3 regions of the Brevibacillus brevis NBRC 100599 genome follow, and region 3 is predicted to be linked to each of the others. Evidence: riboswitches for the same ligand, from Rfam matches in the RefSeq annotation. Region 3 holds a riboswitch; each other region holds the start of a gene.

Region 1 (4,183 bases), 1.8 Mb from region 3:
AAGCTGTGGGATGGCGTAGGCAGCTTTACGGTTTCAGTAAAGGATGTACAAGCCGCAAAAGATCAAAAAGCCTTGATCGAGGTTTACGAGGATGGCAAGAAGGTTGATTCCGAATCTGTTCAGGTAGAAATCGTTAACGCTCCTGACAAGGATCAGGCGACCGCATATGTCATCAAGGCGACTGCTGTAAACAATCCTGCCGCCAAGTCCATCCAGGTGAAGGGGACAGTAAGCGGCTGGAACAAAAAGGACGATGCTAAGCTGGTTGTGATCGCTCCTGACGGGAAGAAAAAAGAGATTAAACCGAATGACAAAGGCGAGTTCTCTTTGACGTTGTCTTACAAGAATCATTCCTTTAGTGCCAAATCGATTCAATTCGCATTGTATGAAGACGATAAGCTGATTAAGAAAGCTGACGTTGCACTCAGCACAAAGGTCATTGTCGAGCCTGTGAAGCCAACAGACGGCGATGAAGACGATCATGATGACAAAAAGAAAAAAGAAAAAGGGAAGCAGAAAGATAAGCATCCCAACGGCAATGCGTATGGCTATTGGAAAAAGCACGGTAAGGAATGGAATGAAGATCACGATGATGACGATCATGACGAGGACAGAGACTAGTCTCTATCATTAAGGCCGTTGCTTGTAAGTCTCGACGTACTCCACCAATTGTCTGATGTAATCCCCCAAAATGGGGATCGAAAGAAATTGCGTCAAGAGGGAGCCGAGGAAAGCCAAAACGATAGCAGTACCAATCGTCAATCCCAGACCCCGGGCAAGACCTGCGAGGAAATTGATCCAGAGCAGCTTGCGCGGGGCTGTGTAATTTTGGATCACATCTGCTAGTCGGATATCTTCTAAGAACATCGCAATTTTGTGCATCCGCTCATTTACCTTCCGAACTTCCTGAAGCTCTTCAAGTACTTGGTCAATTTGCTGCATGAGGCGATCTGTAGGCGACAAGCTGTTCAACCCCTTCCATCATTCGGTATTGTTACCTACCAGTCTAGGGAAAAAGACAACCAGAATCAAGGTGGAGAGGAAACGTTTGCCTATCAGCAATACGAAGGGTAAAATGAACGTACTAAACGTTTGATAGGAGGCTTTGAAATGGCTGAAACTGTTTCCCAAACTCTTTCCGAAGATTTATTCAAGCTCTTGCAAAAAGAGCGTTTTGTTACCTTGGGCACAGTAGACCATGAGTCAGGAGCACCATCGCTCAGTTCCTTGTCCTGGACGTTTGCTGTCAGCGCCGATACGATTCGTTTTGCCGTGGATAATCGCTCACGTATTTTGGCTAATATTGCGAAGGAACCGCAGGTTGTCCTGCATTTGATCGGTGCCGGCTCGTCTTTCGCCATTAATGGTCGTGCTGTCGTTAAAACAGACCGCCTGGAAGGTGTTCCGCTCAAGCTGGCCATGGTAGAGATCAAAATTGAGGCTGTTCGTGATATTATGTTTTACGGTTCCCGTATTTCCGCAGAACCACAATATGAAAAGACGTATGACAAAAACGCAGCAGCGAAGCTGGACAATCAAGTGATGACCGCCCTGAAAGATGCAAATTAACGGGTGGAAATAAATTGTTGACAAGAATCCTGCCGATCCATTAGTATTAGGGTCAATCGAATTGAATAGCAATCTTCTTATCCAGAGCGGCGGAGGGACTGGCCCGATGATGCCCGGCAACCAATCACCTGTATTTTAACAGGGAGATAATGGTGCTAATTCCTGCAGAGTTATCAAACTCTGAAAGATGAGAAGGATTTGCTTACGGTGACGTAAACAAAGCCTTCTTTCAGAGGAAAGAGGGCTTTTTTGATGCCCTCGTACACTATTGGAGGGAGAGAAACAGACATGAAATTGGAAACAAAGTTGATTCAGGCGGGAGTAGGCAAAGACGAAAAAACAGGGGCGGTGAGCTTTCCTGTTTACTATGCAACGGCTTATCGTCATCCTGCCTTGGGCCAGAGCACTGGATATGATTATACGCGCACAGCTAATCCTACTCGTACCATTTTGGAGGAGACCATCGCTATAGCGGAATCAGGAGATGCAGGATTCGCTTGCGCCTCGGGAATGGCTGCTGTTCATACCGTCATGGGTTTGTTTTCCCAAGGAGATCATCTGATTGTTTCGCTCGATCTGTACGGGGGAACCTATCGATTGTTCGAGCAAGTGCTCTCTCGTTACGGTCTGACGTTTTCGTACGTGGATTTGCGTGACATTGTTGCACTGAAAAATGCGATTTGCCCAGACACAAAGGCTATTTTCGTCGAGACACCAACCAATCCGCTCATGCAGATTACCGATATTCGAGCAGTAGCACAATTGGCGAAGCAGCACAGTCTCCTGACGATTGTAGACAACACATTCTTAACCCCGTATTGTCAACGCCCACTAGAGCTTGGTGCAGATATCGTCTTACATAGTGCGACCAAGTATTTGGCAGGACACAACGATGTGTTGGCTGGACTCATCGTAACAAAAGGAGAAGAGTTGTCGGAAAAAATCCGGTTTTTGCACAATTCAATCGGTGCTGTACTCGGACCTCAAGATTGCTGGCTTCTCATTCGCGGGATGAAAACATTGGCATTGCGGATGGAGCGCCATCAATCCAATGCCTTGATTGTAGCGGAAAAGCTGCGTGAGCATCCGGCAGTAGCGGAGGTATTTTATCCGGGTCTGCCAGAGCATCCGGGACATGAGATCCAGGTGAATCAAGCGACAGGGCATAGTGGGATGGTTTCGTTCCGCGTACGCGATGTGGAGCAGGTGGGATTGTTCCTGCAAAATCTGCAAATCGTGTCCTTTGCTGAAAGCCTGGGTGGTGTTGAGTCATTGTGTACGTATCCGGCGACGCAGACTCACGCGGATATCCCGCAAGAAGTCAGAGAGCATGTCGGTGTTTGTTATCGATTGTTGCGGCTGTCGGTTGGCATCGAGCATCCAGATGATGTCGTAGCCGATTTGTTTCAGGCCTTGAATGCTAGTTTGGTCGTAGGGGGGAGTGTACGATGAATTTTGCCACCAAGATCCTCCACGGTTCCACTTGCATTGACCCGTTCACAGGTGCGTCGTCGGTTCCGATTTATCAAGCTTCTACGTTTCATCAGGCTGATATCGATCAGCCAGGTGCATTTGATTATGCCAGATCAGGAAATCCGACCAGGCAGGCTTTGGAAGAAGCCATTGCGTCTCTGGAGGGAGGCGCACGCGGTTTCGCGTTCTCATCTGGCATGGCTGCCATTTCCAGCGTGTTCATGCTGTTTTCAGCCGGAGATCATGTTGTAGTGGCGGAAGATGTATACGGTGGCACGTTTCGGTTTTTGACCAAGGTATTGTCGAGAATGGGCATCTCTGTAACGTTCGTGGATGCAACAGAGACAGAAGCCGTTCGTGCGGCCATTACACCGGCAACGAAAGGGGTTTACCTGGAGACCCCCTCCAATCCCACCTTAAAGGTCACAGATATTGCAGCGGTTTCTCGTATCGCGAAAGAGCACGGCTTGCTCGTCATCGTCGATAATACGTTCCTTACCCCGTATTACCAGCGTCCATTGGAACTTGGCGCAGATGTGGTCATTCATAGTGCAACAAAGTTTATCGGAGGGCATAGCGACGTCGTGGCTGGTCTGGCTGTGACCAGAGAAGCTGGGTTAGGGGAGCAGCTCTACTTTATCCAGAATGGCATGGGAGCGATTTTGGGTGTGCAGGACTGCTGGCTCGTGATGCGTGGGCTCAAAACATTGAAAGCCCGACTGGATGTGAGCACGAAGACAGCCGCGGGCTTGGCTGAGTGGTTGTCTTCGCATCCACAAGTAAGTCGCGTTTACTATACGGGACTGGCCGATCACCCCAGTCACCTGATTCAAACACAACAAGCGACCGGTCATGGGGCTGTTCTTTCCTTTGATGTAGGGAGTCGTGAGCGTGCAAAAGCGCTGTTTGATCGCGTAAAATTGCCGATTGTGGCAGTCAGCCTCGGGGCAGTCGAAACGATTCTCTCGTATCCAGCTACGATGTCACATGCAGCGATGCCCGCTGAAGAAAGAGCTGCAAGGGGAATCACAGATGGTTTGATCAGATTGTCTGCTGGTTTAGAGGATTTCGATGACTTGGTGGCAGATTTGAAGCAAGCACTGGATCATTTGCCATCTGAAGCACCAGCCTATAAAGAAAA
Region 2 (4,183 bases), 2.6 Mb from region 3:
CTCCATTAGCTCCGCACCTCCTCTGGTGACACAATATCTACGCGGTAGACGGATTCGCGCAAGAAGCGAATGCCATCTTGAATGGGCTGGTCTTCACCAGAAATGTGCAAAAGCAAAATGCCGAGCGCCGTTCCCTTAATGGTCGTAATTGAGCCGTATAACAGATTGGTGCTAATCGGAAAGCGTGCGGACAAGGTGCCAAGAACAGGATCGAGAGCGGCATCTCCGCGAAAAGCAACGCGAACAATTTTGGAAACGGGTCCGGATTCTTTTATCTTGGACAAAATCTCCTGTGGTACCTGATCATCAAAAACCGTTTTGATAAAATTACGGGTCGTTTGCTCTTGCGGATTGCTGAACACATCCAGAACAGAGCCTTGCTCGATGACGACGCCGTTTTCCATGATGGCTACTTGGTCGCAGATTTTCTTAATGACCTGCATTTCATGGGTAATCAGCACGATGGTCAGGTTGAACTTTCGATTGATGTCGAGCAATAGCTCCAGAATGGATTCGGTTGTTTGCGGATCGAGAGCGGAAGTCGCTTCGTCACAGAGCAGAATTTCCGGATCGGTCGCAAGTGCACGAGCGATGCCCACCCGTTGCTTTTGTCCACCGGATAGTTGAGAAGGATAAGCGTTTGCTTTATCAGACAAGCCAACCAAGCCGAGAAGGTCTTCTACCTTGCGCTTTATGACATCTTTGGGGACGCGATTCATCCGCAAGATTTCCGCCACATTGTCAAAGACATTATAGGAAGAGAGCAGGTTGAAGTGTTGAAAAATAATCCCGATCTTTTTGCGAGCTTGCCGCAGCTCTTTTTCCTTGAGGGTCAGCATGTTCTGGCCATTGACGATCACAGAACCGCTGGTCGGCTTCTCCAACAGGTTGATGGTACGGAGCAGGGTACTTTTCCCCGCTCCGCTAAAGCCGATCACCCCGTAGATTTGCCCTTTTTCCACCTGCAGGGATACGCCCTTCAATGCTTCTACCTGCTTGTTTCCTACTTGATACGACTTATGAATATCGGTTAGCTGTATCATAACGAGTTCTCCTTGTTGTTCTTGATGTTCCTGGCGTCGATCTTACCAGGACGGCAGTACAGCTCCTTCAAAGCGTTCGTCGATGAATTTTTTCACTTCTTCCGAGCGGTAGATGTCCACCAGCTTTTTGACGGCTGGGTTGTCTTTGTTGGTTTCGTTGACTGCCAAGATGTTTACGTATGGAGAGTCAGCCGTCTCAGCGAAGATCGCGTCTTTTTTCGGGGAGTAGCCAGCTTCCATCGCGAAGTTCGTGTTAATCGAAGCAACCTCTACGTTGCTCAGCGAGCGTGCCAGGAAAGCAGCCTCCAGCTCTTTGAATTGCAAATTTTTCGGATTTTCCACGATGTCCAGTGGTGTTGCGTTGTCACCCACGCCATCCTTGAGCTTAATTAAGCCAGCTGCCTGATAGAGCAGCAAGGCGCGTGCTCGGTTGGTCGGATCATTTTGAATGCCGACAACGCCGCCTGCTGGGATGTCCTCGACTTTTTTATGCTTGGTGGAGTACAGGCCCATCGGGTACGTCACGGTTTTTCCGACCTCGACGATCTTTGTCTTGTGATCTTGATTGAACTTCGCCAAGAACGGGATGGTTTGGAAGCTGTTCACATCGAGATTTCCTTTATCGAGAGCTTGGTTTGGCTGTACGTAATCGTTGAAAACGATGACTTCGACGTCGAGCCCTTTGCCTTTGGCGACTTCTTTTACTTTGTTGAGAATTTCTTCGTGTGGGCCGCCAGTGACACCCACTTTGAGTGAGGTTTGTTCAGCAGCAGTACCGCCGTTAGCAGGCGCAGCTTCTTGTTTACCCCCGCAAGCCGTTACGAGCGATGCAGCGAGCAGTAGTGTAGTGAGCAGTAGACCAGTTTTTTTCATGAAAATACCCCTTTTCTCTGGATGTAAGATGGAAAAGAAAAAAGCCTCTTCCGACAGAAGAGGCGAAAACTGCAAGTATGTAACCACACTGCAACAATACCTCTCTTATCTGTCGGAATAATTCCGCTGGATTTGGCACCGTATCGTTTGCGATAGGTTGCCGAGGTGTCATAGGGCCAGTCCCTCAACCTCTCTTCATAAGAGAATGTGCTATGAAATTATCATTCCAAACATTGTTGTTAATTCTTATTTGGATAGTTGGATTATAACGACTGATTTTTTCGGTGTCAACAGTTTTTGCAAACGAATGACTTGGTGGAAAAATGTGAAATTGATCTAAATACGAATATTCTATTGAAGAATGAAAAAATCATATGTATAATGAGAGCGAATGAACCCGATGCCAGCTATCGCAGGTGATGACATGACTCTCGTGGACTCCAATGAAACTAGAAAAAAGCTGTCTGCCATCTATAATGAGATAGCAAAAGAGTTGTTCGGATTTGGAACGACTTTGCTCCGAGTCACGATTGAAAATCAGATGATTACGTTCCAAGCTAAGCATCGCCGCTCTCCGCGCTCACAAGCGTTGGAAGGAGAAGCACCGGCCCTCAAGCTCGAAGTCGATTTTCGCATGTCCCTTCTTTATAAGAAGAGACTGAGAGAACGACTGGAAGAAGAGATGGGGTTGCCGTTGGAAGCCGTGCTCAGGGACTACGATGCGCCTACGCAGTGGGCGATCACGAATGTTATTTTAGCTGAATCAGAACTGAATACCTGACGCAATCGTTCGGATTTTCTCTTTTGATCTATCTTAAGGGGAGACCGTAGACTTTGCGTAAAAACGGGTGTCACTTCTCTTTGTTTACGAAGAAAAGTGCTCTTGTTTAGAATGATACGTTCTAATCAAGGGTACTTTTCTTTTTATTGTATCACCATATTTTGTCATCAAATGAACCCAACTGGAGGAGAATTACGATGAAGAAATTACTTGCTGGAATCCTGTCTTTTTCTATGATGTCACTGGCACTCGCTGGCTGTGGCAGCAATGATCAACCAAAAGCGGGGGGAGCTGGCGGCGAAGCCAAGGGCGAGCCACAAAAGCTGGTCATCTCCACATGGGGCTTCTCCGAAGACTTTTTCCGGAAAGAAGTATATGAGCCGTTTGAAAAAGAACATAACGTAAAAATCGTGCTGGAAATCGGGAACAACGCAGAGCGTCTGAACAAGGTCCGCCAAGGAAGCTCCGATGTAGACTTGATCTACCTCTCTGACTACTATGCACAGCAAGGGATTGAGAGTGGCGCATTTGAAAAAATCGACCGCAGCCGCATCCCGAACCTGGATCAAATCTACGACATCGCCAAAGCACCACTGGGCGAGGAGTACGGTCCAGCTTACACGATTGGCCAATTCGGGATTGCCTACAATCCAAAGCTCGTAAAAACTGAGATCAAGGATTGGAAAGATCTGTGGAATCCAGAGCTGACAGGCAAGCTGACACTGCCAAGCATTACGTCCACAACTGGCCCGATGGTTCTCGACAGTGCTTCTGCGGTTGCGGGCAGCAAGGAATTTAACGAGGATCAAGCCTTCGCGAAAATGAAAGAAGTCAACAAAAATGTCGTGAAGTTCTACGATAAGACCTCCGAATACGTGAACATGTTTGGACAAGAAGAAATCGGCGTAGGACCAATCATGGAAATGTACTTCAAAGACATCAAAGCTGCTGTTCCAGAAGCTGTTTTCGTACAACCTGCAAGCGGTGGATATGCGGTTATGAATACGGTTAACATCGTAAAAGGCTCGAAAAACAAAGCACTCGCAGAAGACTTCATCAACTATCAACTGAGCAAAGAAGTTCAGGAGAAAACAGCAAAAGCGAAAATCGATTCCCCTGTAAACAAGACCGTTCAACTGACAGAAGAAGAAGCAAAAGGTGTAACGTACGGGGAAGAAACCGTAAGCAAGCTGAAAATGCTGGACATGAAATTCGTAAACGAGCACTCCAAAGCATGGATTGACCGTTGGAATCGTGAAATCACGCAATAACGCAATAACGAACGATAGAAAAACAATGGGCGAGGGTATAGACAATTCGGATATACCCTCGTTTTCAACGTATAGGAATTTATATGAAAGTGAGGAGGACCACTTGTGAAAAAGATCATTCTTGACGTCGATACGGGCATTGACGATGCGCTTGGCATTATTCTCGCTGTGAAAAGCGGGCAATTCGATCTAGTTGGTATTACTACGGTGAATGG
Region 3 (4,183 bases):
GACAACAGGCTGAGCCGTTGCGACAGCTTCCAGCAGATGCTGCTGTTCCTCTACCAAGCGATCTCGTTCTTCCGGATTTTGCAGACGATTCACGAGGTCCAGACCATCCATGGCGTCTTTTGCGTATAAAACAATTCCACGGTATTCCGGTGCGATCCGATTCGATGTGAACTTGCGCGTTAACGCCGCACCGCCAACCATCATCGGGATATCAATGCCTGCATCACGCAGGTCTTGTGCAGTAATGACCATTTGCTGCGCGGATTTTACCAAGAGTCCAGACAGACCGATGGCATCCGGCTTTTCTTCTCTGCATGCAGCAATCAGTTGCTCTGGTGGTACCTTGATTCCTAGGTTCACGACATTGTAGCCGTTGTTTGACAAAATAATTTCCACGAGGTTTTTCCCGATGTCGTGTACATCACCCTTGACTGTCGCCAACAAGATTTTCCCCTTGGCAGCGGCATCGCTTTTTTCCATGAACGGCTCTAAAAATGATACAGAAGCCTTCATGACTTCCGCGCTCTGCAATACTTCTGCCACGATCAGCTGGTTGCCGTTGAATAGGCGACCGACCTCTTCCATCCCCGTCATCAACGGACCGTTGATGATCTCGAGCGGTGCGTATTTATCCAGAGCCAGCTTCAGGTCTTCCACCAGACCATCCTTGGAGCCTTCGACTACATAACGGGCCAAGCGTTCTTCGAGCGTTAACGAGGAGACTTCCACACTGACTTCCTTTTTCTTTTGGCGATAAAATTCTGTGAAAGCCGCCAATGTCTCATCATTTGTCTCGAATAGAAGGGCTTCTGCCAGCTTTCTCTCGTCTTCCGGAATCGAAGCGTAGCGCTCCAGCTTCTCCGTGTTGACGATGGCGTAATCAAGCCCTGCGAGAGTGGTGTGGTACAAGAAGACCGCGTTCAGCACTTCCCGCCCAGCAGGAGGCAAGCCGAAGGAAACGTTACTGACACCCAGGATCGTCTTGCAAGCAGGCATTGCTTGTTTGATCAAACGAATGCCTTCTACGGTTTCCTTTGCAGAGCCGATGTATTGTTCATCCCCTGTCCCTACTGGAAAGACGAGTGGATCGAAAATAATATCCTGTGGCTTTATTCCGTACTGGTTGACAAGAATGTCGTACGAGCGCTGCGCGACCTCCAGCTTCTTTTCGCGAGTGATCGCCATACCCGCTTCCTCAATCGTTCCAACGACAACGGAGGCACCGAACTTGTGAATAAGTGGGACGACTTCCTCGAATCGCTCCAACCCGTCTTCCAAGTTGATCGAGTTGAGAATCGCCTTTCCTTGCGAATAGCGAAGTCCCAGCTCCATGACCTTGGCATCTGTCGAGTCGATCATGAGGGGCGCTTTTACTTTTTTCACGATGAACTGTAGGAATTTTTCCATATCTTCATATTCATCACGGTCGGGGTCAGCCAAGCATATATCGATGACGTGTGCGCCACGTTTTACTTGGGCTCGGGCAATATCAGATGCTTCTTCATAGTGTCCGGCTGCAATCATTTCACGAAATTTTTTGGAACCGATGACATTGGTTCTCTCCCCAACTAGCAAGGGACGATTGTCATCTTCGACGTAAACGACCTCGATCCCGGAGACCGCGCTCAGCGGTTCTACAGCTGTACTCCGTGGCTTGCAGTCTTTCAAGGTCTCTGCCATCGCTTGAATATGGTCAGGCGTTGTTCCACAGCAGCCGCCAGCGACGTTTATCCAGCCCTGTTCAGCGAATGCTCGCATTTTCGAAGCAAGTCCCTGTGGTGTTTCATGGTAATGGCCATTCTCGTCTGGCAAGCCTGCATTCGGATAACAGCTGACCGCACATTGGGCAATTCCTGATAGTGTCCGCAGGTGATCGCGCATGAACTCGGGTCCTGTCGCACAGTTCAGACCGATAGAGACAGGCTTTATATGCTCCAAGGAGATGTAAAACGCCTCGATGTTTTGACCCGCCAGCGTCGTGCCCATCGGCTCAATCGTACCTGACAGCATCACCGGGATCTCCTGTCCAAGCTCTTCAAAAGCTTTGCGAATCCCGATTCCGCCAGCCTTGACGTTCAACGTATCTTGCGAAGTTTCCAAAAGAAGCACATCGGAGCCACCGAGAATCAGACCTTTTGCCTGACGATAATACGCCTCGACCAGTTCTTCGAAAGTGACACCACCTGTCAACGAAAGGGTTTTGGTCGTAGGTCCCATTGCACCTGCTACAAAACGCGGCCATTCCTCCGTGGAATAGGCATCCACCGCTTCTCTGGCCAAGCGTGCTGCCGCTATATTGATTTCAAGGTCCTTCTCTGCCACATCGTACTCAGCCAAAACAATGGAAGCAGCACCAAACGTATTTGTCTCGACAATGTCTGCGCCCGCCTCTAAATATTTCTCGTGAATCGAACGGATCACATCTGGTCTGGTCAGGTTCAGGAGTTCATTACAGCCATCATAGGCTTCACCGCCGAAATCATCAGCGGTCAGGTTCGCCTGTTGAAGCATGGTGCCCATTGCACCGTCCAGAATCAGAATTTTCCGGGAAAGCTGTTCGCGAAAAGTTGGTTTCATTGACGTGCCCCTTTTCTCCCTTGCATCGGCTTATTCTCCATAATTGGGTAAATAAAATAAAAAAATCCTCTTCTTTGAAAGAAGAGGATTTGTCAGCAGATAAGAAAACGCCTGAGACATCCTCTTATCTTTCAAAGCACGTAGCTTTGCTGGAATTGGCACCGGATTTTTACCGGTTGCCGAGGCTTCATCAGGCCAGTCCCTCTGCCTCTCTGGATAAGAGTCGTACACTTGTCATTTAGTTAGTTTGCGAAATGTCTTGAATGTTTGCAAGTATCTTAACACCCCCTTTGTCTCCCCGTCAATTGTGAATTGTCTATTTTTTACGGTGCCTCTCCTCTTACGCGCCCATTTTTGCCTAAGCTGGGCATCCGCCCAGTCCAATATCGGCATTCGTGTATAGACTGGAGTATAACGGAAAGGAGGGGAAACAAAGATGAGTACATCTTTCTGCGGTAACGGATTCTTCGGTGACTGCTTCGCAATCGTGCTCGTGCTGTTTATCCTGTTGGTTATTATCGGGTGTTCCTGTGACGAGTGTTAGATAAGTGTAAAAAAGGCTATCCCAAAGGCCATCAGGAATGGCTGCGGGATAGCCTTTTTTTCTTGTTATTTGGTGATGATCTTGCCTGTCACGGCATCCAGAGTAATATATTTGCCCGCTAGCTTTTCGTCGCTCCACGGCACATACGCCAGCTTTGGTTGAGCTAATTTTTGCCCATCCACATCTTTCATCAAATAGACCAGCTTCAAAGGCATGACGCGTAAATACGCCTCAACAGCCTTGTCTTTCGAGACGATCTCGTCGGATGCTGGAAGCTCCACCAACTCGTGCGTCTCTCTGTAGTTTTCAAACTTTGTCACTTTGCCAGAAGATGGATCGACTGTTACTGAATAAGCCGCTTTTTGCCCGCGATCCTGTACTGGAATGCCATCCTTGCTCATGAGATATCTGAATTCCCATTCGCCCGATGACACAGGATTCGCTTCGCCTGGCTGTATGACTTGCGCCAATTGCACTTCTTTTATGCCTGGATCAACGTATTTAGGCAGAAAAGCAAGTGCAGCCTCTTCCGCTTGCTCGCGTTTGACTGTCACTGCTGTATCGGATCGCGGTGATCCCAGCCCGACGACACTGCCTGTTTCTGCGAGAACTTCTACGCCGATATACTTGTCATTTTTATCATTCCAGACGTATTCCTTGCGTCCGTCACGGTTACTCTCTCTATAGGTCGAGTCATCCACTTGTATGCCGAATTCCGCTTGCAGCAACGCTTTTGCCTCATCCTTGGAGCGAACCTTGACGTATTCCTTTGGAGATTCGATCGGATGTGCTTCCTTCGTATTCAACTGATCATAAGCAAGCCCGTTATCTCCCGTTCCATACACCATCTTGCCATTGGTTGCGTCGATATACCACTCCGTACCATCTTCACGTCCTCTTTGCATGAAGGAAACAGCTGGCGTGTACTCCAGAATGGGCTGCCACATATCCCCTTGTTTTGATTCTTGCCGTATTCTCGGATTCTGCACGTATCGAAGCTTCATATTCTCGCTCAGCTCTTTGATGGCTACCTCTTCTGACACAGCAGTCGATACATCCGGG

The links. A riboswitch is a leader RNA that binds a small molecule or an ion and turns the genes downstream of it on or off. The one in region 3 is predicted to bind S-adenosylmethionine.
Region 1: linked by a shared signal. The riboswitch ahead of BBR47_RS19415 (aminotransferase class I/II-fold pyridoxal phosphate-dependent enzyme) and the one ahead of metH (methionine synthase) in region 3 are both predicted to bind S-adenosylmethionine.
Region 2: linked by a shared signal. The riboswitch ahead of BBR47_RS28435 (MetQ/NlpA family ABC transporter substrate-binding protein) and the one ahead of metH (methionine synthase) in region 3 are both predicted to bind S-adenosylmethionine.

Annotation. Positions count from the first base shown of each region.
Region 1 is NC_012491.1:4,059,187-4,063,369, reverse strand. It holds gene BBR47_RS19430 (hypothetical protein) at 1-621, shown strand, start outside; gene BBR47_RS19425 (DUF5665 domain-containing protein) at 631-942, opposite strand; gene BBR47_RS19420 (pyridoxamine 5'-phosphate oxidase family protein) at 1,111-1,569, shown strand; SAM riboswitch class I at 1,644-1,763, shown strand; gene BBR47_RS19415 (aminotransferase class I/II-fold pyridoxal phosphate-dependent enzyme) at 1,858-3,021, shown strand; gene BBR47_RS19410 (trans-sulfuration enzyme family protein) at 3,018-4,183, shown strand, end outside.
Region 2 is NC_012491.1:6,014,129-6,018,311, reverse strand. It holds gene BBR47_RS28445 (methionine ABC transporter permease) at 1-6, opposite strand, end outside; gene BBR47_RS28440 (methionine ABC transporter ATP-binding protein) at 6-1,043, opposite strand; gene BBR47_RS28435 (MetQ/NlpA family ABC transporter substrate-binding protein) at 1,086-1,916, opposite strand; SAM riboswitch class I at 2,019-2,120, opposite strand; gene BBR47_RS28430 (hypothetical protein) at 2,341-2,697, shown strand; gene BBR47_RS28425 (ABC transporter substrate-binding protein) at 2,895-3,968, shown strand; gene BBR47_RS28420 (nucleoside hydrolase) at 4,074-4,183, shown strand, end outside.
Region 3 is NC_012491.1:2,296,498-2,300,680, reverse strand. It holds gene metH (methionine synthase) at 1-2,577, opposite strand, end outside; SAM riboswitch class I at 2,699-2,800, opposite strand; gene BBR47_RS30290 (YjcZ family sporulation protein) at 3,014-3,121, shown strand; gene BBR47_RS11320 (YcdB/YcdC domain-containing protein) at 3,187-4,183, opposite strand, start outside.